3 regions of the Bacillus nitroreducens genome follow, and region 3 is predicted to be linked to each of the others. Evidence: a T-box and tRNA genes for the amino acid it is inferred to sense, from the RefSeq annotation. Region 3 holds a T-box; the other regions hold tRNA genes.
The links. The T-box of region 3 lies ahead of thrS (threonine--tRNA ligase). A T-box ahead of a tRNA ligase gene usually reads a tRNA of that ligase, here a tRNA-Thr.
Positions count from the first base shown of each region.

Region 1: it encodes a tRNA-Thr, which carries the amino acid that the T-box ahead of thrS (threonine--tRNA ligase) is inferred to sense. The anticodon was not compared.
Region 2: it encodes a tRNA-Thr, which carries the amino acid that the T-box ahead of thrS (threonine--tRNA ligase) is inferred to sense. The anticodon was not compared.

Region 1 covers NZ_CAXHYI020000003.1:866,394-876,865, forward strand. Annotated here, with positions in the region: gene ACWPVE_RS08035 (zf-HC2 domain-containing protein) at 1-448, opposite strand, end outside; gene sigW (RNA polymerase sigma factor SigW) at 461-1,024, opposite strand; gene rocF (arginase) at 1,202-2,104, opposite strand; tRNA gene ACWPVE_RS08050 (tRNA-Ala) at 2,494-2,569, opposite strand; tRNA gene ACWPVE_RS08055 (tRNA-Gly) at 2,593-2,667, opposite strand; tRNA gene ACWPVE_RS08060 (tRNA-Lys) at 2,674-2,746, opposite strand; tRNA gene ACWPVE_RS08065 (tRNA-Gln) at 2,918-2,992, opposite strand; tRNA gene ACWPVE_RS08070 (tRNA-Tyr) at 3,149-3,233, opposite strand; tRNA gene ACWPVE_RS08075 (tRNA-Thr) at 3,250-3,325, opposite strand; tRNA gene ACWPVE_RS08080 (tRNA-Val) at 3,342-3,417, opposite strand; tRNA gene ACWPVE_RS08085 (tRNA-Glu) at 3,452-3,526, opposite strand; tRNA gene ACWPVE_RS08090 (tRNA-Thr) at 3,550-3,622, opposite strand; tRNA gene ACWPVE_RS08095 (tRNA-Asn) at 3,625-3,699, opposite strand; rRNA gene rrf (5S ribosomal RNA) at 3,706-3,821, opposite strand; rRNA gene ACWPVE_RS08105 (23S ribosomal RNA) at 3,919-6,850, opposite strand; rRNA gene ACWPVE_RS08110 (16S ribosomal RNA) at 7,300-8,849, opposite strand; gene ACWPVE_RS08115 (hypothetical protein) at 9,143-9,373, opposite strand; gene pdaB (polysaccharide deacetylase family sporulation protein PdaB) at 9,517-10,281, shown strand; gene ACWPVE_RS08125 (KinB-signaling pathway activation protein) at 10,380-10,472, opposite strand, start outside.
Region 2 covers NZ_CAXHYI020000003.1:2,049,137-2,059,608, forward strand. Annotated here, with positions in the region: rRNA gene ACWPVE_RS13750 (16S ribosomal RNA) at 573-2,122, shown strand; rRNA gene ACWPVE_RS13755 (23S ribosomal RNA) at 2,450-5,381, shown strand; rRNA gene rrf (5S ribosomal RNA) at 5,523-5,638, shown strand; tRNA gene ACWPVE_RS13765 (tRNA-Val) at 5,648-5,723, shown strand; tRNA gene ACWPVE_RS13770 (tRNA-Thr) at 5,738-5,813, shown strand; tRNA gene ACWPVE_RS13775 (tRNA-Lys) at 5,818-5,893, shown strand; tRNA gene ACWPVE_RS13780 (tRNA-Leu) at 5,908-5,988, shown strand; tRNA gene ACWPVE_RS13785 (tRNA-Gly) at 5,993-6,067, shown strand; tRNA gene ACWPVE_RS13790 (tRNA-Leu) at 6,086-6,174, shown strand; tRNA gene ACWPVE_RS13795 (tRNA-Arg) at 6,189-6,265, shown strand; tRNA gene ACWPVE_RS13800 (tRNA-Pro) at 6,269-6,345, shown strand; tRNA gene ACWPVE_RS13805 (tRNA-Ala) at 6,362-6,437, shown strand; tRNA gene ACWPVE_RS13810 (tRNA-Met) at 6,466-6,542, shown strand; tRNA gene ACWPVE_RS13815 (tRNA-Ile) at 6,560-6,636, shown strand; tRNA gene ACWPVE_RS13820 (tRNA-Ser) at 6,656-6,748, shown strand; tRNA gene ACWPVE_RS13825 (tRNA-Met) at 6,920-6,996, shown strand; tRNA gene ACWPVE_RS13830 (tRNA-Asp) at 7,200-7,275, shown strand; tRNA gene ACWPVE_RS13835 (tRNA-Phe) at 7,284-7,356, shown strand; tRNA gene ACWPVE_RS13840 (tRNA-His) at 7,383-7,458, shown strand; tRNA gene ACWPVE_RS13845 (tRNA-Gly) at 7,470-7,543, shown strand; tRNA gene ACWPVE_RS13850 (tRNA-Ile) at 7,554-7,630, shown strand; tRNA gene ACWPVE_RS13855 (tRNA-Asn) at 7,639-7,713, shown strand; tRNA gene ACWPVE_RS13860 (tRNA-Ser) at 7,719-7,809, shown strand; tRNA gene ACWPVE_RS13865 (tRNA-Glu) at 7,836-7,907, shown strand; gene ACWPVE_RS13870 (hypothetical protein) at 8,086-8,259, opposite strand; gene ACWPVE_RS13875 (TIGR00266 family protein) at 8,308-9,105, opposite strand; gene ACWPVE_RS13880 (TraR/DksA C4-type zinc finger protein) at 9,235-9,990, opposite strand; gene ACWPVE_RS13885 (1,4-dihydroxy-2-naphthoate polyprenyltransferase) at 10,126-10,472, opposite strand, start outside.
Region 3 covers NZ_CAXHYI020000003.1:2,218,366-2,228,837, forward strand. Annotated here, with positions in the region: gene ACWPVE_RS14610 (replication initiation and membrane attachment family protein) at 1-242, shown strand, start outside; gene dnaI (primosomal protein DnaI) at 266-1,195, shown strand; gene ytxC (putative sporulation protein YtxC) at 1,502-2,353, shown strand; T-box leader at 2,431-2,679, shown strand; gene thrS (threonine--tRNA ligase) at 2,848-4,779, shown strand; ribosomal protein L20 leader region at 4,907-5,044, shown strand; gene infC (translation initiation factor IF-3) at 5,110-5,628, shown strand; gene rpmI (50S ribosomal protein L35) at 5,650-5,850, shown strand; gene rplT (50S ribosomal protein L20) at 5,889-6,245, shown strand; gene ACWPVE_RS14645 (DUF1294 domain-containing protein) at 6,352-6,618, shown strand; gene ACWPVE_RS14650 (TVP38/TMEM64 family protein) at 6,689-7,270, shown strand; gene ACWPVE_RS14655 (sigma-w pathway protein ysdB) at 7,286-7,681, opposite strand; gene dut (dUTP diphosphatase) at 7,792-8,229, shown strand; gene ACWPVE_RS14665 (M42 family metallopeptidase) at 8,311-9,396, shown strand; gene sspI (small acid-soluble spore protein SspI) at 9,450-9,659, opposite strand; gene ACWPVE_RS14675 (TrmH family RNA methyltransferase) at 9,782-10,472, shown strand, end outside.

The DNA.
Region 1 (10,472 bases), 1.4 Mb from region 3:
CAATCTTTCCGTTTCTCACAACGACGTCTCCAGATATTGTTTCACCTTCTGGGACAATTACAGTATTGTTTTCAACTATTAAGTTCGGCTGTTTGGATACTGAGAATTCATCACTTTCACTCCAAACTGAAAAGAGACTTCCTGCCATTAGTACAAGGAAGAGTGAGGCCGCCGTTAGCATCGGATGCTCTCTAAACCATCGTCTAAAGCTTACAGTACGTTTTTCCTTCGGTAAATTTTGCATGACTTTTAATGTGAAATCACTAGGTGCAGAAATGTGAGAAGTACTTTGTACCAACGCAATGGTCTTCTTTAATTCATGAAAATGTTGCTGGCATGATTCGCATGTTTGCAAATGCTCACGCAGTACCTTCTCTTCCTCTTCAGAAATGTCCTCATCCAGGTAATTGTGCATAAGTTCTGTTATGTCTTTTTCTGAACAGTTCATTTTTTCTCACCCCTATACATGTCGAAGCTGGTTTCGTAAAGCTTCTCGGCCTCTGTGGATTCTTGTTTTCACTGTGCCAATAGGCAGGTCAAGAATTTCACCAATTTCTTTAAGCGAAAACTCCTCGATGTATTTTAAAACAATGACGGAACGATACTTTTCAGGAAGCTTCAAAATTTCCGCTTGAATTTGTTCTTGAAGTTCCATTGTCTCAAGCTCGTCCTCTGGTAATGCGGCATCTGCAGCGACTTGTGAATACATAGTTAGTCCATCAGAGCCTGCAATTTCTGCATCAAGGTAGTAATCAGGTTTTTTCTTTCGTATGCGGTCAATTGACAGATTCGTCGCAATACGATACAACCATGTTGAAAATTTTTTATTCATATCATAGCTATGAATATTAACATATGCACGAATAAAGGCCTCTTGTGCAATATCTTCTGCCTCATGTCGATTTCCCAGCATACGATAACTTATCTGAAAAACCTTGTCTTTGTAGAACTCTACAATCTCTGCAAATGCACTCTGATCTCCATTTTTAATCTGCCTAATTCTGTTTTTTATGATTGTCTCCATTTTGCTACCTCCGCTCATTGCGGGTATCATTATTTACGAATGACCTTCAAAAAGGTTTCATTTTCTCCATAACTTTCATTTTAACAAATTTTGGATGGTTTATGTGAATGGAAATCAAACATTTACACATTATTTAAAAAAAGACAGTATCTCTTTTACTGAGATACTGTATTGTTATTATAAAAGCTTTTCTCCAAATAGAGAACCCATTAAAGCCACTGCGACGGAAGCTGTTTTATTTTTGTCATCTAATATCGGATTCACCTCTACAAATTCAGCTGAAGTAATCAATTTGGATTCCTCTAACATTTCCATAGCTAAGTGACTTTCTCTGTAATTAATACCTCCAAGTACTGGAGTTCCAACTCCTGGAGCATCATGTGGATCCAGTCCATCTAAATCCAATGATAAATGGACCCCATCAGTTTTTTCTTTCAAATATGCTATTGTTTCTTCCATAACCTTAGTCATACCTAGTCGATCGATTTCATGCATGGTATAGACCTTAATTCCAAGCTGTTTAATTAATTCCTTTTCACCTTCATCAAGGGCTCTTGCCCCAATAAGAACAATATTTTCCGGTTTGATTTTTGGACTATATCCTGCGATATCTGTTAATCGTTTATGACCGAGTCCAAGACTAGCTGCTAGAGGCATTCCGTGTATATTTCCTGAAGGTGATGTTTCGGCTGTGTTCAAATCACCGTGAGCATCATACCAGATAACCCCTAGATTTTGATAATGTTTTGCAATTCCAGCAAGCGAACCAATTGCAATACTGTGGTCACCACCTAGGACAAGTGGAAATCTTCCATTTTGAATAACCTTGTCAACTGTAGCCGCAAGTTTTTCATTCGCTTCAGATACTTTCTCGAGGTTCTTTAAATTTTCATCCTTTGCTACTTCCTCACGAGTAGGACGTGTTATCTCAATATCTCCTAAATCATCTATATTATATTTAAGGCGCTCTAAACGCTCTACAACACCCGCATAACGGATAGCACTGGGTCCCATGTCAACGCCTCTACGCATCTGACCTAAGTCCATTGGAACCCCAATAATCGAAATATCCTTCTTCATAAATAAATGAACCTCCTTCTCCCATATATCCCTATTTTCCTACTTTTTATAGAATGACTCAACTCGACAAAAACATGTATATATATGCAATGTATAGAAGGAATCAATTGAAACAGTGAAGGAGTTTAATGAATGATTCCTAACATCGCTTTCATCTTATAAAAAGTATTTATACCCGTTAACCTATATGAAAACGCACCTCTAGATAAAATGTGTCTTAAATAAGGTAAAACATCATCTTAGCTGAAATGGCTTTTAACCTTTGAATAATTATAGTGTATAGATAAGATTCTGTTAGGAATATAAAAAAATTTAACCGCTTGATCAAACATGTAATTTTTGCAAAAAAAAAATAAACCTCTATGGTTTATTGTGAATTTTATGGAATTTGGTGGAGCCTAGCGGGATCGAACCGCTGACCTCCTGCGTGCAAGGCAGGCGCTCTCCCAGCTGAGCTAAGGCCCCCAAATAGAAAAAGAAGTAGTTCATGGAGCGGAAGACGGGATTCGAACCCGCGACCCCCACCTTGGCAAGGTGGTGTTCTACCACTGAACTACTTCCGCATGAGATGAGCCATGAAGGACTCGAACCTTCGACCCTCTGATTAAAAGTCAGATGCTCTACCAACTGAGCTAATGGCTCGTATAAGTATTATGCAGATAAATTTAGATAACAAATTAAACTACGACGTCCCAATCTCAGAAAGTTTACGCAAGTAGCAACTCGATTGGTACGCTGAAGAATGTGCTCCGAAGCATACTCTTTCGTGCTCTACCAACTGAGCTAATGGCTCAAACGAAACTATTATGAAAATGGCTGGGCTAGCAGGATTCGAACCTACGAATGACGGAGTCAAAGTCCGTTGCCTTACCACTTGGCTATAGCCCATCAATGTAATCAATTACTCTTTTATTTTGCACATATAACGAACAAATTATGAGTTAGTTGATAAGTAAAATTGTTGAATAATTTCCAAAAAAATAGCCTGCTTCATCCTTTTGATTAAATCCAAAGAAAGAATAATGGCCTATTATCTTATAGAAATGGTGGAGGGGGACGGATTCGAACCGCCGAACCCTGAGGGAGCGGATTTACAGTCCGCCGCGTTTAGCCACTTCGCTACCCCTCCATCATTAAATTTAAAATGGTGCCGGCGATAGGAGTCGAACCCACGACCTACTGATTACAAGTCAGTTGCTCTACCAACTGAGCTACACCGGCATTATTAGGTTTAAAATGGTGGAGGATGACGGGCTCGAACCGCCGACCCCCTGCTTGTAAGGCAGGTGCTCTCCCAGCTGAGCTAATCCTCCGACGCACAAGATGTGCTAATGCTACTAACATTAATGGTGACCCGTACGGGATTCGAACCCGTGTTACCGCCGTGAAAGGGCGGTGTCTTAACCGCTTGACCAACGGGCCAATAATATAAAGTCTCTTTTTTAAGCTTCCAAGCGGGCTCGAACCGCTGACCTCTTCCTTACCATGGAAGTGCTCTACCAGCTGAGCTATGGAAGCAATGGCTCCGCAGGTAGGATTCGAACCTACGACCGATCGGTTAACAGCCGATAGCTCTACCACTGAGCTACTGCGGAATAAAAGCTTAGCGACGTCCTACTCTCACAGGGGCAATGCCCCAACTACCATCGGCGCTGAAGAGCTTAACTTCCGTGTTCGGTATGGGAACGGGTGTGACCTCTTCGCTATCGTCACTAAACTATTAGAAGGATTCATTCCTTCAAAACTAGATAACGTACGCACATTCATTCATTTGTCTTGCTACGGCTCCTATACAGTCGCCTTCGCAATTCTATTTGGTTAAGTCCTCGATCGATTAGTATCAGTCAGCTGCACATGTCACCATGCTTCCACCTCTGACCTATCAACCTCGTCATCTTCGAGGGATCTTACTAGTTTAACACTATGGGAAATCTCATCTTGAGGGGGGCTTCATGCTTAGATGCTTTCAGCACTTATCCCTTCCACACATAGCTACCCAGCTATGCCCTTGGCAGGACAACTGGTACACCAGCGGTGTGTCCATCCCGGTCCTCTCGTACTAAGGACAGCTCCTCTCAAATTTCCTACGCCCACGACGGATAGGGACCGAACTGTCTCACGACGTTCTGAACCCAGCTCGCGTACCGCTTTAATGGGCGAACAGCCCAACCCTTGGGACCGACTACAGCCCCAGGATGCGATGAGCCGACATCGAGGTGCCAAACCTCCCCGTCGATGTGGACTCTTGGGGGAGATAAGCCTGTTATCCCCGGGGTAGCTTTTATCCGTTGAGCGATGGCCCTTCCATGCGGAACCACCGGATCACTAAGCCCGACTTTCGTCCCTGCTCGACTTGTAGGTCTCGCAGTCAAGCTCCCTTGTGCCTTTACACTCTACGAATGATTTCCAACCATTCTGAGGGAACCTTTGGGCGCCTCCGTTACTCTTTAGGAGGCGACCGCCCCAGTCAAACTGCCCACCTGACACTGTCTCCAAGGCCGATAAGGCCTTCGGGTTAGAATTTCAATACAGCCAGGGTAGTATCCCACCGACGCCTCCACCGAAGCTAGCGCTCCGGCTTCCAAGGCTCCTACCTATCCTGTACAAGCTGTACCAAAATTCAATATCAGGTTGCAGTAAAGCTCCACGGGGTCTTTCCGTCCTGTCGCGGGTAACCTGCATCTTCACAGGTACTATAATTTCACCGAGTCTCTCGTTGAGACAGTGCCCAGATCGTTACACCTTTCGTGCGGGTCAGAACTTACCTGACAAGGAATTTCGCTACCTTAGGACCGTTATAGTTACGGCCGCCGTTTACTGGGGCTTCGATTCAGAGCTTCGCTTGCGCTAACCCCTCCTCTTAACCTTCCAGCACCGGGCAGGTGTCAGCCCCTATACTTCGCCTTGCGGCTTCGCAGAGACCTGTGTTTTTGCTAAACAGTCGCCTGGGCCTATTCACTGCGGCTTTTCAGGGCTATGCACCCTAAAAAGCACCCCTTCTCCCGAAGTTACGGGGTCATTTTGCCGAGTTCCTTAACGAGAGTTCTCTCGATCACCTTAGGATTCTCTCCTCGCCTACCTGTGTCGGTTTGCGGTACGGGCACCATTTACCTCGCTAGAAGCTTTTCTTGGCAGTGTGGAATCAGGAACTTCGGTACTATATTTCCCTCGCCATCACAGCTCAACCTTACGGTAAGCGGATTTGCCTACTTACCAGTCTAACTGCTTGGACGCACATATCCAACAGTGCGCTTACCCTATCCTCCTGCGTCCCTCCATCGCTCAAACGGTAAAGAGGTGGTACAGGAATATCAACCTGTTGTCCATCGCCTACGCTTTTCAGCCTCGGCTTAGGTCCCGACTAACCCTGAGCGGACGAGCCTTCCTCAGGAAACCTTAGGCATTCGGTGGAGGGGATTCTCACCCCTCTTTCGCTACTCATACCGGCATTCTCACTTCTAAGCGCTCCACCAGTCCTCACGGTCTGACTTCGCTGCACTTAGAACGCTCTCCTACCATTGTTCGTAAGAACAATCCACAGCTTCGGTGATACGTTTAGCCCCGGTACATTTTCGGCGCAGAGTCACTCGACCAGTGAGCTATTACGCACTCTTTAAATGGTGGCTGCTTCTAAGCCAACATCCTGGTTGTCTAAGCAACTCCACATCCTTTTCCACTTAACGTATACTTTGGGACCTTAGCTGGTGGTCTGGGCTGTTTCCCTCTTGACTACGGATCTTATCACTCGCAGTCTGACTCCCGAGAATCAAGTCTTTGGCATTCGGAGTTTGACTGAATTCGGTAACCCGATGAGGGCCCCTAGTCCAATCAGTGCTCTACCTCCAAGACTCTATACTCGAGGCTAGCCCTAAAGCTATTTCGGAGAGAACCAGCTATCTCCAAGTTCGATTGGAATTTCTCCGCTACCCACACCTCATCCCCGCACTTTTCAACGTACGTGGGTTCGGGCCTCCATTCAGTGTTACCTGAACTTCACCCTGGACATGGGTAGATCACCTGGTTTCGGGTCTACGACCACGTACTCATTCGCCCTATTCAGACTCGCTTTCGCTGCGGCTCCGTCTCTCCGACTTAACCTTGCACGTAATCGTAACTCGCCGGTTCATTCTACAAAAGGCACGCCATCACACATGAATGTGCTTTGACTACTTGTAGGCACACGGTTTCAGGTTCTATTTCACTCCCCTCCCGGGGTGCTTTTCACCTTTCCCTCACGGTACTGGTTCACTATCGGTCACTAGGGAGTATTTAGCCTTGGGAGATGGTCCTCCCAGCTTCCGACGGGATTTCACGTGTCCCGCCGTACTCAGGATCCACTCAAGAGAGAACGAAGTTTCGACTACAGGGTTGTTACCTTCTCTGACGGACCTTTCCAGGTCGCTTCGTCTACTTCGCTCTTTTGTAACTCCGTATAGAGTGTCCTACAACCCCAAGAGGCAAGCCTCTTGGTTTGGGCTATCTTCCGTTTCGCTCGCCGCTACTCAGGAAATCGCGTTTGCTTTCTCTTCCTCTGGGTACTTAGATGTTTCAGTTCCCCAGGTCTACCTTCGCTTACCCTATGAATTCAGGTAAGGATACTGCCCCATTACGAGCAGTGGGTTTCCCCATTCGGAAATCTTCGGATCAATGCTTACTTACAGCTCCCCGAAGCATATCGGTGTTAGTACCGTCCTTCATCGGCTCCTAGTGCCAAGGCATCCACCGTGCGCCCTTTATAACTTAACCTGTTCGGCTTCGATAAGCTTCAAATTTCTTCGCTTCTCATGCGCCTATAAGTTTAAAGAACTTTACTTCAATGAATGTTTTGTTACGTTATCTAGTTTTCAAGGAACGAAGCTACTGACTTCAATCACATCGTAATTTACATCAGTGAATAGTCTCCATGCAGCTTTGCGCTGAGGAATTAATCATCATTGACTAATCTTGCAGACGCAAGCGCAATTGATTTTTGCGAAAGGCAAAAATCGACCTTTGAGAGAAAAAGCACTCTCAAAACTGACCACAATACAAAACGTCTTTTTATGAAGTTCGTAGAACTTCTATTGTCTAGCTACGGTTCCTAGCCTCTCGAGGTTGCTTCACTTCTTCTGTCAAAGTCTGCTGACTTTTCCTTCAGAAGTTCCAGCACTTGTCGAGGCTGAACAGTCACCTTCGCTTTTCGACTTTTTCCTTAGAAAGGAGGTGATCCAGCCGCACCTTCCGATACGGCTACCTTGTTACGACTTCACCCCAATCATCTGTCCCACCTTAGGCGGCTGGCTCCTTACGGTTACCCCACCGACTTCGGGTGTTACAAACTCTCGTGGTGTGACGGGCGGTGTGTACAAGGCCCGGGAACGTATTCACCGCGGCATGCTGATCCGCGATTACTAGCGATTCCGGCTTCATGCAGGCGAGTTGCAGCCTGCAATCCGAACTGAGAATGGTTTTATGGGATTGGCTTAACCTCGCGGTTTCGCTGCCCTTTGTACCATCCATTGTAGCACGTGTGTAGCCCAGGTCATAAGGGGCATGATGATTTGACGTCATCCCCACCTTCCTCCGGTTTGTCACCGGCAGTCACCTTAGAGTGCCCAACTGAATGCTGGCAACTAAGATCAAGGGTTGCGCTCGTTGCGGGACTTAACCCAACATCTCACGACACGAGCTGACGACAACCATGCACCACCTGTCACTCTGTCCCCGAAGGGAACGTCCTATCTCTAGGAGTGTCAGAGGATGTCAAGACCTGGTAAGGTTCTTCGCGTTGCTTCGAATTAAACCACATGCTCCACCGCTTGTGCGGGCCCCCGTCAATTCCTTTGAGTTTCAGTCTTGCGACCGTACTCCCCAGGCGGAGTGCTTAATGCGTTGACTTCAGCACTAAAGGGCGGAAACCCTCTAACACTTAGCACTCATCGTTTACGGCGTGGACTACCAGGGTATCTAATCCTGTTCGCTCCCCACGCTTTCGCGCCTCAGCGTCAGTTACAGACCAGAGAGCCGCCTTCGCCACTGGTGTTCCTCCACATCTCTACGCATTTCACCGCTACACGTGGAATTCCGCTCTCCTCTTCTGCACTCAAGTCCCCCAGTTTCCAATGACCCTCCACGGTTGAGCCGTGGGCTTTCACATCAGACTTAAAGGACCGCCTGCGCGCGCTTTACGCCCAATAATTCCGGATAACGCTTGCCACCTACGTATTACCGCGGCTGCTGGCACGTAGTTAGCCGTGGCTTTCTGGTTAGGTACCGTCAAGGTACCGCCCTATTCGAACGATACTTGTTCTTCCCTAACAACAGAGCTTTACGATCCGAAGACCTTCTTCGCTCACGCGGCGTTGCTCCGTCAGACTTTCGTCCATTGCGGAAGATTCCCTACTGCTGCCTCCCGTAGGAGTCTGGGCCGTGTCTCAGTCCCAGTGTGGCCGATCACCCTCTCAGGTCGGCTACGCATCGTTGCCTTGGTGAGCCGTTACCTCACCAACTAGCTAATGCGCCGCGGGCCCATCCGTAAGTGATAGCGAGAAGCCATCTTTTAATATAAGACCATGTGGTCTCATATGTTATCCGGTATTAGCTCCGGTTTCCCGAAGTTATCCCAGTCTTACAGGTAGGTTGCCCACGTGTTACTCACCCGTCCGCCGCTAATCTTTGGGAGCAAGCTCCCTTAGATTCGCTCGACTTGCATGTATTAGGCACGCCGCCAGCGTTCATCCTGAGCCAGGATCAAACTCTCCAATAGAGTATTGATTGCTCAATAAATTTGTTACTTAGAATTAACGTTGACGCTTGTATTGTGTTCAGTTTTCAAAGAACTTTTTAACATGTCGCTCAGAAGCGACTTTTTTAATTTAACATATCAACATTTTAAAGTCAATACTTTTTTTAAAATCTTTTTTAAAATTTTCAGTGCCGTCGGTGACGACGTTTATTAATATATCATCGTCTGATTCCTATGTCAACAATCTATTTATAAAAAATAATTATATTTGTAAGAGGACCATATGAACTTATACAATCCTCTTCTACGCTTTATTACCCTTTTTTACTGTTCACCTTTTTAGAACGAATATACCTGCTGCATTCTGAGGGATCAGCAATTCTTTTAAATAACCGAAATAAAATTTGATACCTTTCTTCCATCGCTCGTTTCACGATATGGTCGATTCTTGAATCTTCCACATCAAATAATATCTCATCCATTTCTCTCTTTAATAGGTATTCTAATTCTTTAACTTCAATTTGATCAACTAATAATCCAATCATAGTTTCACCTCGTGCTTATAGTAATTCTAGTTATTTCCAGAATTGGTTATTTTATTAATTATTTTCCCTATAACATTTACACATAAATTAAGAAGACAAGCATATTATTTAGACAGAGAATGCTTTGAACAAGGAGGATAATCATGAACTTTTTTTACATCCTGAGTAGCAAAAGAATTAAACAAACGTTAATTATTCTTTTCGCATCCTTATTTACAGCCAGTATATTTTATATAGAAAAGGGCAATATCGCCCCTGTCTTCTCAACAGAAAATGGACCAAGAGTAATTTATAAAGGAGAAAAGAATAAAAAGAACGTTGCACTTACGTTTAATATTAGTTGGGGCGACACAAAGGCTTTACCTATTATTGATACCTTGAAAAATGAAGGTGTAACCAATGCAACCTTTTTCCTATCTGGCTCTTGGGCAGAACGCCATCCACAAATTGTTGAACGGATTGTTAAAGATGGACATCAAATCGGAATCAAAGGATATGATTATAAAAACTATACTGAATTAGAAGATGCACAAATAAAGAAAGATATTTATAAGGCACAGGATGTATTTAAGAAAATGGGGGTCAAAACTGTTACCTTTTTCAGGACACCAGATGGAAACTTTGATTCAAGAGTGGTAAAAATATTAGATTCAGTTGGATTAACTCTCGTTCACTGGAGTATTGATTCGAATGATTGGAACAATCCAGGAGTAACGAGAATATCTAGTAATGTGTTGGATAATGTAAAGGGTGGAGACATTATTTTGTTCCACGCTTCTGATTCTGCTAAACAAACTGCTGAGGCACTTCCTGGTATTTTAAAGGGAATTAAAAATAAGGGCCTTTCATTTGTAACAGTAAGTGATATGTTAGATAACGCCGACGTTAAGAGTGAAGTTGTTGAATAGACGGTATGAACTAGAGCTTTTATCATTCAGCTTACAAAGGATTAGGTAGATAAAATTCACGTATGCAAATAGACATAGAAAAAGCTGATCTAATTGGATCAGCTTTTTTGTTTCGTTATTTTTGGCAGTATTAATAATTGATACGCATTACAAACTAATAGTGGAAAAATCCATAAATACAACCAACTCTC
Region 2 (10,472 bases), 170 kb from region 3:
ATTCTTAAACCTACTATATATACAAAAGAAAATAAAAATAAACACATACCTAGTGATAAAAACATTCCCATTGCCTGTAAGAATTCAATAAACAAAACCTTTATCCCCCTTCCGAAATCACTATTAATAAAATATATGTGTAAATCTAGCAATTATGATTAAAATAATAGAGGCAAAAAAGGAAAGATATAATATGAAAAAGGTCTTTAACTTTAAGAAAAAAGTATTTTATATAAAAACTTTTTCTTGTATAATAAATTGTATCTTCTCTATCGATTTGATTAATAGAATAGATAGAAGAGAAGCTTTTTTATTTTGTTTAAAACTTTTTTTAAAAAAGACTTGAAAAAGTAAAATAGGGATGATATATTAGTACTTGTCGCTGAAACAAGCGTTCATAAATGAGTGTTAAACAAAAAAACTTTTTGAAAAAAGAAGTTGACACTCGGAAATAAAAATGTTATATTAGAAAAGTCGCTTCTGGGCGACGAGTTAAAAAGGTTCTTTGAAAACTGAACACAATACAAGCGTCAACGTTAATTCAATTTTTAAATTATTGAGCAATCAATACTCTATTGGAGAGTTTGATCCTGGCTCAGGATGAACGCTGGCGGCGTGCCTAATACATGCAAGTCGAGCGAATCTAAGGGAGCTTGCTCCCAAAGATTAGCGGCGGACGGGTGAGTAACACGTGGGCAACCTACCTGTAAGACTGGGATAACTTCGGGAAACCGGAGCTAATACCGGATAACATATGAGACCACATGGTCTTATATTAAAAGATGGCTTCTTGCTATCACTTACGGATGGGCCCGCGGCGCATTAGCTAGTTGGTGAGGTAACGGCTCACCAAGGCAACGATGCGTAGCCGACCTGAGAGGGTGATCGGCCACACTGGGACTGAGACACGGCCCAGACTCCTACGGGAGGCAGCAGTAGGGAATCTTCCGCAATGGACGAAAGTCTGACGGAGCAACGCCGCGTGAGCGAAGAAGGTCTTCGGATCGTAAAGCTCTGTTGTTAGGGAAGAACAAGTATCGTTCGAATAGGGCGGTACCTTGACGGTACCTAACCAGAAAGCCACGGCTAACTACGTGCCAGCAGCCGCGGTAATACGTAGGTGGCAAGCGTTATCCGGAATTATTGGGCGTAAAGCGCGCGCAGGCGGTCCTTTAAGTCTGATGTGAAAGCCCACGGCTCAACCGTGGAGGGTCATTGGAAACTGGGGGACTTGAGTGCAGAAGAGGAGAGCGGAATTCCACGTGTAGCGGTGAAATGCGTAGAGATGTGGAGGAACACCAGTGGCGAAGGCGGCTCTCTGGTCTGTAACTGACGCTGAGGCGCGAAAGCGTGGGGAGCGAACAGGATTAGATACCCTGGTAGTCCACGCCGTAAACGATGAGTGCTAAGTGTTAGAGGGTTTCCGCCCTTTAGTGCTGAAGTCAACGCATTAAGCACTCCGCCTGGGGAGTACGGTCGCAAGACTGAAACTCAAAGGAATTGACGGGGGCCCGCACAAGCGGTGGAGCATGTGGTTTAATTCGAAGCAACGCGAAGAACCTTACCAGGTCTTGACATCCTCTGACACTCCTAGAGATAGGACGTTCCCTTCGGGGACAGAGTGACAGGTGGTGCATGGTTGTCGTCAGCTCGTGTCGTGAGATGTTGGGTTAAGTCCCGCAACGAGCGCAACCCTTGATCTTAGTTGCCAGCATTCAGTTGGGCACTCTAAGGTGACTGCCGGTGACAAACCGGAGGAAGGTGGGGATGACGTCAAATCATCATGCCCCTTATGACCTGGGCTACACACGTGCTACAATGGATGGTACAAAGGGCAGCGAAACCGCGAGGTTAAGCCAATCCCATAAAACCATTCTCAGTTCGGATTGCAGGCTGCAACTCGCCTGCATGAAGCCGGAATCGCTAGTAATCGCGGATCAGCATGCCGCGGTGAATACGTTCCCGGGCCTTGTACACACCGCCCGTCACACCACGAGAGTTTGTAACACCCGAAGTCGGTGGGGTAACCGTAAGGAGCCAGCCGCCTAAGGTGGGACAGATGATTGGGGTGAAGTCGTAACAAGGTAGCCGTATCGGAAGGTGCGGCTGGATCACCTCCTTTCTAAGGGAACTGAAGTTCTACGAACTTCATAAAAAAGACGTTTTGTATTGTGGTCAGTTTTGAGAGTGCTTTTTCTCTCAAAGGTTGATTTTTGCCTTTCTCAAAAATCAATTGCGCTTGCGTCTACAAGATTAGTTAATAATGATTAACTACTCAGCGCAATGCTGCATGAAGACTATTCACTGATGTAAATCACGATGTGATTGAAGTCATTAACTTCGTTCTTTGAAAACTAGATAACGTAACAAAACATTCATTGAAGTAAAGTTCTTTAAACTTATAGGCGCATGAGAAGCGAAGAAATTTGAAGCTTATCGAAGCCAAACAGGTTAAGTTATAAAGGGCGCACGGTGGATGCCTAGGCACTAGGAGCCGATGAAGGACGGTACTAACACCGATATGCTTCGGGGAGCTGTAAGTAAGCATTGATCCGAAGATTTCCGAATGGGGAAACCCACTGCTCGTAATGGGGCAGTATCCTTACCTGAATTCATAGGGTAAGCGAAGGTAGACCTGGGGAACTGAAACATCTAAGTACCCAGAGGAAGAGAAAGCAAACGCGATTTCCTGAGTAGCGGCGAGCGAAACGGAAGATAGCCCAAACCAAGAGGCTTGCCTCTTGGGGTTGTAGGACACTCTATACGGAGTTACAAAAGAGCGAAGTAGACGAAGCGACCTGGAAAGGTCCGTCAGAGAAGGTAACAACCCTGTAGTCGAAACTTCGTTCTCTCTTGAGTGGATCCTGAGTACGGCGGGACACGTGAAATCCCGTCGGAAGCTGGGAGGACCATCTCCCAAGGCTAAATACTCCCTAGTGACCGATAGTGAACCAGTACCGTGAGGGAAAGGTGAAAAGCACCCCGGGAGGGGAGTGAAATAGAACCTGAAACCGTGTGCCTACAAGTAGTCAAAGCACATTAATGTGTGATGGCGTGCCTTTTGTAGAATGAACCGGCGAGTTACGATTACGTGCAAGGTTAAGTCGAAGAGACGGAGCCGCAGCGAAAGCGAGTCTGAATAGGGCGAATGAGTACGTGGTCGTAGACCCGAAACCAGGTGATCTACCCATGTCCAGGGTGAAGTTCAGGTAACACTGAATGGAGGCCCGAACCCACGTACGTTGAAAAGTGCGGGGATGAGGTGTGGGTAGCGGAGAAATTCCAATCGAACTTGGAGATAGCTGGTTCTCTCCGAAATAGCTTTAGGGCTAGCCTCGAGTATAGAGTCTTGGAGGTAGAGCACTGATTGGACTAGGGGCCCTCATCGGGTTACCGAATTCAGTCAAACTCCGAATGCCAAAGACTTGATTCTCGGGAGTCAGACTGCGAGTGATAAGATCCGTAGTCAAGAGGGAAACAGCCCAGACCACCAGCTAAGGTCCCAAAGTATACGTTAAGTGGAAAAGGATGTGGAGTTGCTTAGACAACCAGGATGTTGGCTTAGAAGCAGCCACCATTTAAAGAGTGCGTAATAGCTCACTGGTCGAGTGACTCTGCGCCGAAAATGTACCGGGGCTAAACGTATCACCGAAGCTGTGGATTGTTCTTACGAACAATGGTAGGAGAGCGTTCTAAGTGCAGCGAAGTCAGACCGTGAGGACTGGTGGAGCGCTTAGAAGTGAGAATGCCGGTATGAGTAGCGAAAGAGGGGTGAGAATCCCCTCCACCGAATGCCTAAGGTTTCCTGAGGAAGGCTCGTCCGCTCAGGGTTAGTCGGGACCTAAGCCGAGGCTGAAAAGCGTAGGCGATGGACAACAGGTTGATATTCCTGTACCACCTCTTTACTGTTTGAGCGATGGAGGGACGCAGGAGGATAGGGTAAGCGCACTGTTGGATATGTGCGTCCAAGCAGTTAGACTGGTAAGTAGGCAAATCCGCTTACCGTAAGGTTGAGCTGTGATGGCGAGGGAAATATAGTACCGAAGTTCCTGATTCCACACTGCCAAGAAAAGCTTCTAGCGAGGTAAATGGTGCCCGTACCGCAAACCGACACAGGTAGGCGAGGAGAGAATCCTAAGGTGATCGAGAGAACTCTCGTTAAGGAACTCGGCAAAATGACCCCGTAACTTCGGGAGAAGGGGTGCTTTTTAGGGTGCATAGCTCTGAAAAGCCGCAGTGAATAGGCCCAGGCGACTGTTTAGCAAAAACACAGGTCTCTGCGAAGCCGCAAGGCGAAGTATAGGGGCTGACACCTGCCCGGTGCTGGAAGGTTAAGAGGAGGGGTTAGCGCAAGCGAAGCTCTGAATCGAAGCCCCAGTAAACGGCGGCCGTAACTATAACGGTCCTAAGGTAGCGAAATTCCTTGTCAGGTAAGTTCTGACCCGCACGAAAGGTGTAACGATCTGGGCACTGTCTCAACGAGAGACTCGGTGAAATTATAGTACCTGTGAAGATGCAGGTTACCCGCGACAGGACGGAAAGACCCCGTGGAGCTTTACTGCAACCTGATATTGAATTTTGGTACAGCTTGTACAGGATAGGTAGGAGCCTTGGAAGCCGGAGCGCTAGCTTCGGTGGAGGCGTCGGTGGGATACTACCCTGGCTGTATTGAAATTCTAACCCGAAGGCCTTATCGGCCTTGGAGACAGTGTCAGGTGGGCAGTTTGACTGGGGCGGTCGCCTCCTAAAGAGTAACGGAGGCGCCCAAAGGTTCCCTCAGAATGGTTGGAAATCATTCGTAGAGTGTAAAGGCACAAGGGAGCTTGACTGCGAGACCTACAAGTCGAGCAGGGACGAAAGTCGGGCTTAGTGATCCGGTGGTTCCGCATGGAAGGGCCATCGCTCAACGGATAAAAGCTACCCCGGGGATAACAGGCTTATCTCCCCCAAGAGTCCACATCGACGGGGAGGTTTGGCACCTCGATGTCGGCTCATCGCATCCTGGGGCTGTAGTCGGTCCCAAGGGTTGGGCTGTTCGCCCATTAAAGCGGTACGCGAGCTGGGTTCAGAACGTCGTGAGACAGTTCGGTCCCTATCCGTCGTGGGCGTAGGAAATTTGAGAGGAGCTGTCCTTAGTACGAGAGGACCGGGATGGACACACCGCTGGTGTACCAGTTGTCCTGCCAAGGGCATAGCTGGGTAGCTATGTGTGGAAGGGATAAGTGCTGAAAGCATCTAAGCATGAAGCCCCCCTCAAGATGAGATTTCCCATAGTGTTAAACTAGTAAGATCCCTCGAAGATGACGAGGTTGATAGGTCAGAGGTGGAAGCATGGTGACATGTGCAGCTGACTGATACTAATCGATCGAGGACTTAACCAAATAGAATTGCGAAGGCGACTGTATAGGAGCCGTAGCAAGACAAATGAATGAATGTGCGTACGTTATCTAGTTTTGAAGGAATGAAAATTTCTTCTTGCATTTTTTTGAGAAGATAGTATAATATATCTTGTCTTTATCTTATCTAGTGACGATAGCGAAGAGGTCACACCCGTTCCCATACCGAACACGGAAGTTAAGTTCTTCAGCGCCGATGGTAGTTGGGGCATTGCCCCTGTGAGAGTAGGACGTTGCTAGGTTGAAAAGATGGAGGATTAGCTCAGCTGGGAGAGCACCTGCCTTACAAGCAGGGGGTCGGCGGTTCGATCCCGTCATCCTCCACCATAATTCCTAAATGTGCCGGTTTAGCTCAATTGGTAGAGCAACTGACTTGTAATCAGTAGGTTGGGGGTTCAAGTCCTCTAGCCGGCACCATTTAGAGCCATTAGCTCAGTCGGTAGAGCATCTGACTTTTAATCAGAGGGTCGAAGGTTCGAATCCTTCATGGCTCACCATTTTATTTAAATATGCGGGTGTGGCGGAATTGGCAGACGCGCTAGACTTAGGATCTAGTGTCTTTGACGTGGGGGTTCGAGTCCCTTCACCCGCATTATGCGGAAGTAGTTCAGTGGTAGAACACCACCTTGCCAAGGTGGGGGTCGCGGGTTCGAATCCCGTCTTCCGCTCCAGAAGTTATTTACTAAATTGCCGGGGTGGCGGAACTGGCAGACGCACAGGACTTAAAATCCTGCGGTAGGTGACTACCGTACCGGTTCGATTCCGGTCCTCGGCACCATTTTAATAGTAAATGCGCCCGTAGCTCAATTGGATAGAGCGTCTGACTACGGATCAGAAGGTTATGGGTTCGACTCCTTTCGGGCGCGCCATTACGGGAAGTAGCTCAGCTTGGTAGAGCACTTGGTTTGGGACCAAGGGGTCGCAGGTTCGAATCCTGTCTTCCCGACCATTAATATAATCCATTTGGGGCCTTAGCTCAGCTGGGAGAGCGCCTGCCTTGCACGCAGGAGGTCAGCGGTTCGATCCCGCTAGGCTCCACCAATAGACTCTTAAAAGTATAATTATTTATGGCGGTGTAGCTCAGCTGGCTAGAGCGTACGGTTCATACCCGTGAGGTCGGGGGTTCGATCCCCTCCGCCGCTACCATTAATATTAAATATCTAGGACCTTTAGCTCAGCTGGTTAGAGCAGACGGCTCATAACCGTCCGGTCGTAGGTTCGAGTCCTACAAGGTCCACCAGTTACAACTTTTTATATGTGGAGGAATACCCAAGTCCGGCTGAAGGGATCGGTCTTGAAAACCGACAGGGGTGTTAAAGCCCGCGGGGGTTCGAATCCCTCTTCCTCCGCCATATTTATTTTGAAATAGTTTGTTATTAGCGCGGGGTGGAGCAACGAGCGTTGCATCATCGAAATAACTACGAGTTGTCCCGACGGATATAGCTTCTTGATTAGCTAGTAGAGGAAGGGACAGTAAATAATAAACTAGTCGCATAACAAGGTATTATATAATTTTCTATTATCGCGGGGTGGAGCAGTCTGGTAGCTCGTCGGGCTCATAACCCGAAGGTCGTAGGTTCAAATCCTGCCCCCGCAACCAAAAAAACTCTTGACACTTACTAGAAACTATCGTAAAATAGTATTTGTCTTTCTGAAAAAAAGGTCCCGTGGTGTAGCGACGAGCGACACTTCATCGAGTAAGCTACGAGTTGTCCCGACGGACAAAACATCTCGAATAAGCTAGTAGAGGAAGGGACAGTTATTACAAGTATTGTGTATTGAAAGTTTTTATTAAGAAAAAAAGGTCCCGTGGTGTAGCGGTTAACATGCCTGCCTGTCACGCAGGAGATCGCCGGTTCGATCCCGGTCGGGACCGCCATATGCAGTGGCTCAGTAGCTCAGTCGGTAGAGCAAAGGACTGAAAATCCTTGTGTCGGCGGTTCGATTCCGTCCTGAGCCACCTTACTAATTCCATAAAGATTAATGGCGGTTGTGGCGAAGTGGTTAACGCATCGGATTGTGGTTCCGACATTCGTGGGTTCGATTCCCATCAGCCGCCCCATATGACAAAATGCGGGTGTAGTTTAATGGTAAAACCTCAGCCTTCCAAGCTGATGTCGTGAGTTCGATTCTCATCACCCGCTCCAATTATTAAATGGGCCTATAGCTCAGCTGGTTAGAGCGCACGCCTGATAAGCGTGAGGTCGATGGTTCGAGTCCATTTAGGCCCACCATATATTATTCCACAGTAGCTCAGTGGTAGAGCTATCGGCTGTTAACCGATCGGTCGTAGGTTCGAATCCTACCTGTGGAGCCATTTTTGGGGAAGTACTCAAGTGGCTGAAGAGGCGCCCCTGCTAAGGGTGTAGGTCGCGTAAGCGGCGCGAGGGTTCAAATCCCTCCTTCTCCGCCATGATACTTTATATAGATGAATATTATGGCCCGTTGGTCAAGCGGTTAAGACACCGCCCTTTCACGGCGGTAACACGGGTTCGAATCCCGTACGGGTCATCAAGCGTTATGAGGTTTCCTCATGGCGCTTTTTTATTTGCATTTTACTTGAAACATTTAAGATCGTATTCTCACGGTCCAAGTGTAAATAAAACCAATAGTAGAATGACTTCAAATAAACTGTGAGAACGTATTCAACTACACTTTGTTCCAAAAGAAAAACACCCGTAAAGGTGTTTTAGTCTTGGCTAATGATATCATCTTCAATTTTTTTCCCAGGATTATCTAGATCAACATCGGAAAAGAGTCCTGGTGAGACACCACGAAACATATCAAATGCAAGTATTTTATCATCAGGTGCATCAAATAGTGGAACAACGGGGTTGCTCTTTACTTCATCTTTACGTTTCACCTTTTCCCACCTCCACTTATTATCCTCCCAGATATGACCGTAATTATTCTATCTGTTATCACCGTTTAATAAATTACCAATTCCACCTAGTATGCTACCTTCACCAGTGTTTCCTCCATTTTTAGGTGCACTAGCAAAGATTCGGTCTGCAAGACGGCTGAAGGGCAGTGACTGAACCCAAACTGTTCCAGGCCCTCTGACGGTTGCGTAGAATAACCCTTCTCCACCAAAAAAGGCTGTTTTTATTTTACCAACATACTCGATATTATAATTTACATCTTTTGTCATTCCGACTAAACAGCCTGTGTCTATACGAAGTAATTCTCCTGGTTGCAGTTCTTTTCTATGAATGGTCCCACCTGCATGTAAAAAAGCTAGTCCATCTCCTTCAAGTTTTTGCATAATGAATCCCTCACCACCGAAGAAGCCAGTACCTAATTTGCGTTGAAAGTCAATTCCAACTGATACGCCTTTTGCTGCACAGAGAAAAGCATCTTTTTGACAAACTACTTTTCCACCAAGCATGCTTAAATCCACAGGGATGATTTTCCCAGGGTAGGGAGCTGCAAACGAAACGTGTTTTTTACCCATTTGCCTATTTGTAAAAACAGTCATAAAAAGGCTTTCTCCTGTTAAGACTCTTTTCCCTGCACCAAACAGTTTTCCTATAAGTCCTCCGCTTTCAGAATCTGAGCCATCACCGAATATGGTCTCCATCGAGATTCCATCTTCCATCATCATCATCGCCCCAGCTTCTGCAATTACACTTTCATCTGGATCTAACTCGATTTCTACAAATTGCATGTCATCTCCATAAAGTTTGTATTCAATTTCATGAGCATTCATTTATTTCTTCCTTTCGATATAAAATTAAATATAAAGTAACAGTTCGTCATTGATTATTATTTTCCTTTAAATTAAATTTGTTTTACATAAAAACATGAAAAGCAGTGGATTTAACCACTGCTTTCTTACTCAATCCTCGGCCTCGTCCTTTGTATATGGTTCCTTTTCATACGGTGGGAGATCACCGAACATTGTCATAATTCCTTCTTCATCGAGTGCCTCTTCATACCTCTCATGTTGGCTATTAGGATAGATCATTATTTCTTTTCCTTCGATATCAGTCGCCACAAAATTTTCGTAATCCTCAACATATCCCACATTTTCTTCGGAATCCATGAATACTTCGTTATAGCTATCAACTGGATCTACAAGGTCTGAAGGGGATTCAGAAGTTCCGTATTTTGCAACATCCTGCCAAGAGTCCTCTGCATCAAAAGATACATTTTCATCTTCATGAACAAATTTTTCAAATGGCGGAATCAACACGCCTTCTTCAATAGGTCTATTATGTGATACTACTTGGGTAGGGCTATGCTCAACACAATACGTTGTTGTTGGAATAGCTTGAAGACGATCAACAGAAATGTCTTTTCCACATTTTTCACATTTACCGTATGTGCCTTCTTCGATTGCCTGTAGGGCATAATTAATATCTTCTAGCTCTTTTTCGATATGCTCATTTAATGCAATGTCCTTTTCACGTTCATATAACTCTGTTCCTTCATCACCTGGATGATTGTCGTAAGAGGACAATTCTCCAACTGAGCCATGTAAATGTCCGCGTTCTAGGTCAAAATGATCGCTATCCCTTAATTGCTCTTCAACTTCTTTTTTTGCGTTTATCAACTGTGAACGGAAGGTTGATAATTGCTTATTTGATAACATGAAAAGCACTCCTTCCACGATGTTTTCGTAACGAATCTTGTTATGTATTATTTACATAAACACGAAAATCATTAATGTAAAAATGTGCTTGTATGGTCGAGACAAAAAGAAAAAACACGATTAAAATCGTGTTTTTTAAAAGTAATATCCGATAAAGATTCCAATGGATAATAAAAATCCAAAGAAGGTATTAGTTTGGGCTGTTGCTTTCATGGCAGGCATCATTTGAATTGGCTCCGTTTTTCCTATGAAGCCAGTTACAGCTTGAATAGCTTTAGGTGCACTTAGGAATACAAGGAAGCACCAGAAAGAGGCAATGCCCATTCCTGCTAGAACTATAATCCAAAGATAGGAAATAATAAACAAAGCTGCTAAAAATTTTATCGAATTGCTTTTTCCTAATAAAATGGGTAATGTTCTACGTCCATTCTTTTTATCTCCATCTAGATCACGAATATTGTTGGACATATTAATGGCTCCAA
Region 3 (10,472 bases):
ATATTAAAACAGTAAAAGAAGCAATGGAAACTGCCAAGAAGCATAATTGGAACGCTGATAAGAAATCCAACAAAAATAAAAGACAACCAATCCGCAAAGAATTATTACCAGATTGGTTAAAGCAAGATGACGAAGGTACAAAACAAGAAACCCCAAAAAAGAAGAAAATGCAAGATCCTTCGTTTGAGGAAAAGAAGCGCTTATTTGAGGAAAGATTGAAAAAAAATCAGCAGAAATCATAATTTCCTAATAGGGGGTGATTTATATGAAACCAATCCAAGATTCTTTAAGAAGACTTTCGAATCCGTCTGATTTTCAGCAACGCTATGAAAAAATTAAACATGAAGTATTAAATCATACAGACATAAGGGACTTTATTAATAGCCATCAAGATCAAATTACAAGTGATATGATTAATCGAAATCTTGTAAAATTGTACGAGTACATTAATCAGAGTAAAGAATGTAATAAATGTGAGAGTCTAGAAACATGTAAAAATATGTTGCAGGGTTATCATCCACAGCTTGAACTTAAAGGAAGTACAATCGATTTGAGATATGAAAGATGTCCGAAAAAGGTTATGCATGACGAGCGGATTAAATATAAATCATTAATTAAAAGCATGTATATTCCAAAAGATATTCTAGAAGCTTCCCTTGAGTCTCTTGAATTTGATGAAGGGCGTTCAGATGCCATTTTATTAATACAAGAATTTCTAGATAATTACGAACCTGGTAAACGAATGCAAGGATTATATCTACATGGGTCTTTTGGTATTGGTAAAACCTATTTTTTAGGGGCAGTAGCGAATGGACTAGCTCGCAAAAAAGTGGCATCGATGCTTGTGTATGTTCCGGAATTTATAAGGGAAATAAAGGGCTCTATGCAAGATCAATCTCTCAATTCTAAAATTGACGCAGTAAAAGAAGTTCCAGTATTAATGCTTGATGACATTGGTGCTGAAGCTATGTCAAGTTGGGTGAGAGATGAGATACTCGGAAGTATTCTTCAATATCGTATGCTGGAAAACTTACCTACCTTTTTCACATCCAACTTTGATTTCAAAGGTCTTGAACATCATCTCACCTATACACAACGTGGAGAAGAGGAAAAAATGAAAGCTCTTCGGATTATGGAGCGAATCAGATATTTAGCAAAACCAGTTGAACTCACAGGAAAGAACAGACGATACTAATAAAAATGACTATCTCATAACTGAGAAAGTCCCAGACTGTTGACAAACGCTCGCACACTTCGTTACTAGCCTCACTCGTCCGCTCATGAAGGCAACTTCTATTCGCGTCTTCGATCGGCGAGCGCGCCTTGTCTGACAAGCGTTTTCAAGACAGTCTGGGAAAGTAAATCTTACGAGTGTTTCCTATAAAAATGACTATCTCATAACTGAGATAGTCATTTTTTATATTCTAAAGTTGTCCCACTTACCATATACATGTAACAGGGTAATGGTATTGGTTATTAGGGGGGGACTAGCTTGATTGAAATGCATTTTAGAGAACCAACAGAGGCACAAAAAATGTTTAAGGGCTTACTAGAAAAAGTAAAAGCTCTTTCTATAGATTACATACGGGTTGAACATGAAGAAGAGAATGTGGTGTCTGTCTACATATCAGAAAAGATCCAATATGCAGTTCAAGTTGTGATTATTCCAGTGATGATTGAATTTATAATCAAAAATAGAGAGGACGATTGGATCCTCGATTACATTGAAAATATATTTTACTTTACGGATTACGAGGAGAAAAAACAAATTTTAGAGATTGCAAAGGCATTAATGGATGGGAGTAACCCTGAGATTCCAACAGTTCAGGATGTTGTTCCGCGCGAACAACTAATTGCGGAGGCACTCCATGATTTTTTAGAGATACCTATTTCATTTTCATTCGAGTCGTTTATTAAATTTCGTATGCGTTCCTATAATGAGGCGTTATTGCAAGTTGTAGAAGCGGCTATAGATGAATATAAGCTGGAGCAGGAATATCAAACATTTATTCAAGGATTACGTGAATTTCGGGAAAACCGTGAACCACTCCTTGACGAATTACATATTTTACACGATGAACAATTTTACTTTTTTAATCCAGATTTTACAGAAATCAAGCGAGATGAGTTATTTAAGTATATTGATCGAAAATTAATTTTACATCAACCGATGTATATTGATTCTGCGGTATTAGCACCTTTAGTTTCTATTTCACCTAAATCAATTTCAATATATACTGACCAAATTGATAATGGAATGGTCCAGACCATTCATAATATTTTTTTGGAAAATGTTACGATATACACTAAAAAATCATTTGAAAATCGTCGTCTAAAAGCAAAAAACATATAAAATGTGTGAAGTGGCCTTGATTTAACTTTTAAATAGGACTATAATACCTACATATTATCAATATTCACTTAAATAGTGTAAAAGTTATGATGAGGACACGATCAATTATTACGGTTTATCAGAGAAGGAAGCCTAGGCTGGAAGCTTTCTAACACGAATAATATGATTACCACCTCTAAACTTCAGTAGTGAAGCTTTGTATGCAAAGTTGTAATTACTGACGGAAAAAACCGTTATTTTTTTCTTGAGCCATGCCAAGACGTACTTTTTTGTATGTTTGACATGGGAACAAGGGTGGAACCACGATACATATACTCGTCCCTTTTTTAGGGACGGGTATTTTTTATTTTTATTTTTATCTAGCTCCAGGCGCCATCGCCTCTCTTGACTAATCGCTTCGTAAGGTAAGATGTACCTTCTTAGCAGCACTCATCTTATGCTTGTCGTCAAAGGCTTTAGCGCCTAGAGCTTTAAAATTAAAGGAGTTGAAACTGATGTCAGAGGTAGTAAAAATTACATTCCCAGACGGAGCAGTGAAGGAGTTTCCTAAAGGAATCACAACAGAAGAAATTGCAGGCTCAATCAGCCCAGGACTGAAGAAAAAATCGATGGCTGGAAAATTCAATGGTCAAGAAATTGATTTGCGTACTGAAATCCATGAAGATGGTGAAATTGCTATTATTATCCAAGATACGGATGCAGCATTAGAGATCATGCGACATAGTACAGCTCACTTAATGGCACAAGCAATTAAACGCCTTTACAAAGACGTAAAGCTTGGAATAGGTCCAGTCATTGAAAATGGCTTCTATTATGATATTGATATGGAAACATCTTTAACACCTGAAGATTTACCAATTATTGAAAAAGAAATGAAGAAAATTGTGAATGAGAACCTTGAAATTCACCGTGTTGAGGTTACACGAGATGAAGCGATTCGTCGTTATGAGGAAATTGGTGATGAACTAAAGCTTGAATTAATTCAAGATATTCCTGAGGGTGAAACATTATCAATTTATGAACAAGGTGAATTCTTTGATCTTTGCCGTGGAGTTCATGTTCCTTCAACAGGAAAAATTAAAGAATTTAAGCTGTTGAGCATTGCTGGAGCTTACTGGAGAGGCGATAGCGATAATAAGATGCTTCAACGTATTTATGGGACTGCATTTTTCAAAAAGGCTGACCTAGATGAATATCTTCGTTTACTAGAAGAAGCTAAAGAACGTGATCATCGTAAGTTAGGTAAAGAACTAAGCTTGTTTACAAATTCTCAAAAAGTAGGTCAAGGTTTACCACTTTGGCTTCCAAAAGGTGCTACAATTCGTCGCATTATTGAACGCTATATTGTGGATAAGGAAGTAAGACTTGGTTATGACCATGTGTATACACCTGTACTTGCAAATGTTGATCTATATAAAACTTCAGGACACTGGGATCATTACCAAGAAGATATGTTTCCTGTAATGGAAATGGATAATGAAGAGCTTGTATTGCGACCAATGAACTGCCCGCATCACATGATGATTTATAAAAATGGAATCCACAGCTATCGAAAACTTCCAATTCGAATTGCAGAATTGGGAACTATGCACCGTTATGAGATGAGTGGAGCGTTATCTGGACTACAACGTGTTCGAGGTATGACTCTTAACGATGCGCACATCTTTGTACGACCTGACCAAATTCAAGAAGAGTTCAAACGCGTTGTAAATCTGATATTAGAAGTGTACAAAGACTTTGATATCAAAGATTTCAGCTTCCGTCTTTCTTATCGTGATCCTGCTGATACTGAAAAATATTTCGATGATGATGCAATGTGGGAAAAAGCGCAATCGATGTTAAAAGCGGCAATGGATGACCTTGGCCTTGATTATTTCGAGGCAGAAGGTGAAGCGGCATTCTATGGTCCTAAGTTAGACGTTCAAGTTCGTACAGCACTTGGAAAAGATGAGACACTATCAACTGTTCAACTTGATTTCTTATTACCTGAACGCTTCGACCTAACGTATATTGGTGAGGATGGAAAACAACATCGTCCTGTCGTGATTCACCGTGGTGTTGTATCCACTATGGAACGCTTTGTAGCTTATCTAATTGAAGAATACAAAGGCGCATTCCCAACTTGGTTAGCACCAGTCCAAGTCCAAGTAATTCCTGTATCACCAGATGCGCATTTAGACTATGCGAAGAGTGTTCAAGAAAAACTTCAAGCCGAAGGATTACGTGTGGAAATTGATGACCGCGATGAAAAAATCGGATATAAAATCCGTGAAGCACAGATGCAAAAAGTACCATATATGCTTGTAGTAGGGGATAATGAAATTGAGGAGAATGCTGTAAACGTCCGTAGATATGGCCAACAAAAATCAGAGACTCATGCATTTGATACATTCCTTGCAAACATCCTGCAGGAAGTAAAAAAGTAAAAAACTAAAAAAAGCTTGTCAAAGATAACTGTGCATGCTAGAATAAACCTCGTTGTGTTATTCTAGTTGCACCGTTTGACAGTTATCATCATAGATGTTATACTTTTATAGGTAATTGAATACTTGTTTGAGAAAGTAGAAGCACCCGCTTCTCACCTGATTGACGCAAATTGCAGTTGGTAGGTTTTACGTTCATTAATCATTAATGTTGAAATGATGAATTGTAATAGTGTGGGTGTGTATACATCCACACTTTTTGTTTGTCTCTAATCTGTAATATGCGCAAGATTTCAAACGAGGCAATTCTTTAAAAAACCTTGGAGGTGGCTAATTATTAGCAAAGACATGATGGTAAACGAAGGCATCCGTGCCCGTGAAGTTCGTTTGATTGGTCAAAATGGTGATCAACTAGGAATTAAATCTAAAAATGAAGCATTAGAAATTGCTGCTCGAGCAAATCTGGACCTTGTAATGGTTGCGCCAAATGCGAAACCACCTGTATGTCGTATTATGGACTACGGTAAGTATCGTTTTGAGCAACAGAAGAGGGAAAAAGAAGCTCGTAAAAACCAAAAGGTTATTAACATCAAGGAAGTTAGACTTAGTCCAACAATTGATGAGCATGATTTTAACACTAAGCTTCGCAACGCGATCAAATTCCTTGAAAAGGGCGACAAAGTTAAAGCATCAATTCGCTTTAAAGGTCGTGCGATTACACATAAAGAAATCGGTCAACGTGTTTTAAATCGCTTTTCTGCAGCTTGTGCAGAAGTTGCAACAATTGAATCACATCCAAAAATGGATGGAAGAAGTATGTTTTTAGTACTAGCACCAAAAACTGAAAAGTAATAAATCGAGGAGGAACTCCCTATGCCAAAAATGAAAACACACCGTGGTAGTGCAAAGCGTTTTAAGAAAACAGGATCTGGAAAACTTAAACGTTCAAATGCATATACAAGTCACTTATTTGGAAATAAAACTCAAAAGCAAAAGCGTAAGCTTCGTAAAGCTTCATTAGTAAGCAAAGGCGATTTCAAACGTATTCGTCATATGTTAGACAACATTAAATAATCGTGATCGATTGATATAGATTCTAGGAGGGAAACAAAATGCCAAGAGTAAAAGGCGGAACAGTTACACGCAAACGTCGTAAAAAGGTATTAAAATTAGCTAAAGGTTATTTCGGTTCAAAACACACTTTATATAAAGTAGCAAACCAACAAGTAATGAAATCATTAATGTATGCTTACCGTGACCGTCGTCAAAAGAAACGCGACTTCCGTAAGCTATGGATTACTCGTATCAATGCTGCTGCTCGTCAAAACGGTCTTTCATACAGCCGTTTAATGCACGGTCTTAAAGTTGCTGGTATCGAAGTAAACCGTAAAATGCTTGCTGACCTAGCTGTTAGCGATGAAAAAGCATTTGCAGAATTAGCAACAGTTGCAAAAAACAACCTAAAATAAGTTTAGGTAAAAGGTTACTCCCATTGTAAAATGAGAGTAACCTTTTTTATTTTTACAACATGTCTGGTATAGAACAGAATTTAGTTTAGACGAAGGTGGTACTAGAATGATAATTCTCATAATCTACTTAAGTTTAAATCTTTATGGATTTTTACTCATGTATGTCGACAAAAATAGAGCAAGAAGAAACAAATGGCGAATCTCAGAAAAACACATTTGGATAGCATCCGTTTTAGGTGGTGCCTTAGGAGTTACTTTAGGAATGAAGCAATTCCGCCATAAGACGAAACATAGGCAATTTGTCATCCTCCTTCCAGCTCTTTCCGTCCTTACAATTGCACTCTACTTATATATTTACATGAACTTGTCATAACTACTTGTACGATTGTATATGCTTAAATAGCACTTGAATTAGCACACTAGAAATGAGGTGAGTCGGACGATTGGATGAAACAATGACACTTCTGTTTGTTTTGATGGAATCCACTGGACTACTCGCCCCCATTATATTTATTGCGTTACATCTTATCCGGCCCGTCCTATTCATACCTGTACCTGTCATATGTATCGTTGGGGGGATTTTATTTGGATCTGTTTTTGGAACAATCTATTCATTACTAGGCTTAACCACGCTCAGCATTGTTTTTTATTTTTTATATAGGCAAGTCCCCAAACTAGCAAAAAAAATTAACACACTCAAACTAAAGTGGTTGGGTGACAAAGTGAATTTTACCATTGGGCAAATTGCTATTTTACGACTTATTCCTTTTATTAATTTTCATCTATTATCCTTATGTCTCATGGATGTTTCGAGAAATTTTCGCGAATATGCCAAAGGCTCCTTCTATTCAAATATCCCAGTTGCTCTTCTTTACACTGTTTTCGGTCAATTTATCCGTGAATTTTCTACAACTGTTATACTCACAATTCTCCTAGCACTCACTCTCTTATTCTATTTACTCAGAGAAAAACAGGTGATTATCAAGTGGCATGAATTTTTTAAACCAAGTAAATCCTATCAATGAAAAAACAGTCGTGAATTAGCGTTCACGACTGTTTTCTCTAATAAGTTCCTTAATCGGACTTTTCCAATCAATTTTTGCATGTGGATAAATTTCATTAATTCGACGTTCAATGTATTGAAAATCTGTCAATGTTAATCCCTTAAGATTGTCTTTTTTGGCCCAAATAAAAATGGACACAATCTCAAATGATTTTTGAGTTGTTCCTAAATATTTTTCCCCTTCGAATAATACACCTTTGTACGTTAATAAAAAATTTTTATGGACATTTTCTTGATCATCGTACCAGAAGAATTCACCTTTTTCATGAGCAAGTTCAAGTTTCCTCTTTGGATTCAAAACATACTTAAAAATCCGATATAGTAGGAAAATAATGAGAAGTATTAGTACAAAACGAATAAGTAGGACAAACATAAGAGGACTCCCTCCATTCTCAATATGCCAACATATACGATTTACATACGGAAAAGGTTTCAAGTTTTTTGTTATTTGTTATAATTTCTTTCGAAGGAGGTCGAGATTACATGACATTTAACGTAAAGATCATGTTGATAAATGAAGATGCAAGACTCCCATTACAAGCGAACCCTGGTGATGCTGGATTAGATTTATTTTCTGCCGAAGAAAAAAAGATTAAACCTGGTGAGGCGCAAATGATCAAAACAGGAATTAAAATGGAACTGCCACCTGGAACAGAAGCACAAGTCAGACCAAGAAGTGGACTAGCACTCAAGCATTCCGTAACCGTATTGAATAGCCCGGGAACGATTGACGAGGGATACCGTGGAGAAATTGGTGTTATCTTAATCAATCACGGCAAACAGGACTTCATAGTGGAAAAGCATATGAGAATCGCACAGATGGTGATAGCCCCGGTTGCACAGGTGAATTTGCATCAGGTTGATGAAATCACAAGGTCCGAAAGAGGAGAAGGTGGGTTTGGATCTAGTGGAGTAAAATAAAAGATCACCTATCATTGCTCGATTACCAATATTTTCTGTATAATGAAATCGTTAAATTAACGAAAGTTAGGTGATGTAATAATGACAAAGCTTGATGAAACATTAACGATGCTTAAAGATCTAACTGATGCAAAAGGTATCCCAGGTAATGAACGTGAGCCTTGTGAAGTCATGAAGAAATACATAACACCATACTCTGATGAAATTTTGTATGATGGGCTTGGAAGCTTAATTGCGAAAAAAGAAGGCAAAGCCAACGGACCCAAAATTATGATATCTGGTCACCTTGATGAAGTAGGTTTTATGATTACCCAAATTGATGATAAAGGATTTTTACGTTTTCAAACAGTTGGCGGTTGGTGGTCACAGGTCATGCTTGCACAACGTGTAACAGTTGTTACTAGTAAAGGAGATATAACGGGTGTTATTGGTTCAAAACCACCCCATATTTTATCCCCTGAAGCACGTAAAAAGCCGGTTGACATTAAAGATATGTTTATTGATATCGGCGCATCAAGCAGGGAGCAGGCTCTAGAATTTGGAGTGAGACCTGGTGATCAAGTTGTCCCATATTTTGAATTCACTGTCATGAACAATGAAAAAATGTTGTTAGCGAAAGCATGGGATAACCGTATTGGCTGTGCTATTGCGATTGATGTATTAAAATATTTGAAGAATGAAGAACATGCGAATGTTGTTTATGGAGTCGGTTCTGTTCAAGAAGAAGTTGGTCTTCGTGGTGCAAAAACAGCTGCAACGATGATCAAGCCTGATATTGCGATTGCTGTTGATGTAGGAATCGCAGGCGATACTCCTGGAATTTCAGAAAAAGAAGCGTTAAGTAAAATGGGGGATGGACCACAAATTATTCTTTATGATGCGTCAATGGTTTCCCACAAAGGTTTGCGTGATTTTGTAGTTGGGGTAGCAGATGAACTCAAAATCCCATATCAATTTGATGCCATTGCGGGTGGAGGAACTGACGCAGGTGCCATCCATATTACGTTAGAAGGTGTTCCATCATTAGCGATAACGATAGCTACTCGTTATATTCATTCACATGCTGGAATACTACACCGTGATGATTATGAAAATGCTGTTAAGCTAATTGCAGAGGTTATTAAAAGGTTAGACCAAGAAACTGTCAATAAAATCAAATTTGATTAAATATCTACCCGAAATAATTAAAGCCGATGAGATTTATCATCGGCCTTTTGCGTTTATTGCTTTAATCCATCCTCTAATGTCGAAAGCATTTCTTGCTTTTCCTCTTGGCTTGCGTTTTGCCAAATCACTTCAAATAATACACCAAGACCTGGAAGCATTTTTTCTTCTCCGCTTTGGATGGCATCTACAATTGTATCCTCTAATTCAGCTTGCGAGTTTCCCGCGACATTGTGCTTAATCGCATGTCTTAAATTCAAATTCATTCACATGCACACCTTTCTTTATGTAACTTTTTCTTTAGTATGTTTTACGTTGTGCTGCTTTTTTATGTATGTTTGTTAGGATATAATGGAAAAAGAATTGACATAAAGGAGCTACTGGTACGTTGAAACGAATTGAATCTAATAAAAATCCCCAAATAAAACAATGGAAAAAACTACATACAAAAAAAGAGCGGGACAAGAATGGCATATTTATGATTGAAGGATTTCATTTAGTTGAAGAGGCTCTAAATAATGATGCAATAATCCGTGAGTTGATTATTAGTGAAACGATTGAGATTCCAAAGAACTGGAATGTAGACAATCTGGCGATCACTATTGTAACTGATAAAATCATGCAGGAAATCAGTGATACGGATACCTCTCAAGGAGTAGCCGCTATTTGTGAGCAATATTCTAAAATAGAAGCTGATTCTTATTCCAGGGTGCTTTTAGTTGATGCTGTACAGGACCCTGGTAATCTTGGGACGATGATTCGGACTGCTGATGCAGCAGGTATAGATGCTGTGATTATTGGTGATGGAAGCGTTGATGTCTATAATTCTAAGGTGTTACGTTCTACTCAAGGCTCTATTTTTCATATACCTATTATGAAAGAGAATTTACATGAAACCATTGCACGACTTAAACAAAATGGTGTTAAAGTCTATGGAACATCTTTAAAAAATGCAATTGACTATAAAGAAGCGACTATTGGAGATTCCTTTGCACTCATTGTTGGAAATGAAGGGAATGGAGTTCATCCCGAATTACTAGAAAAGACAGATCAAAATTTATATATTCCCATTTATGGAA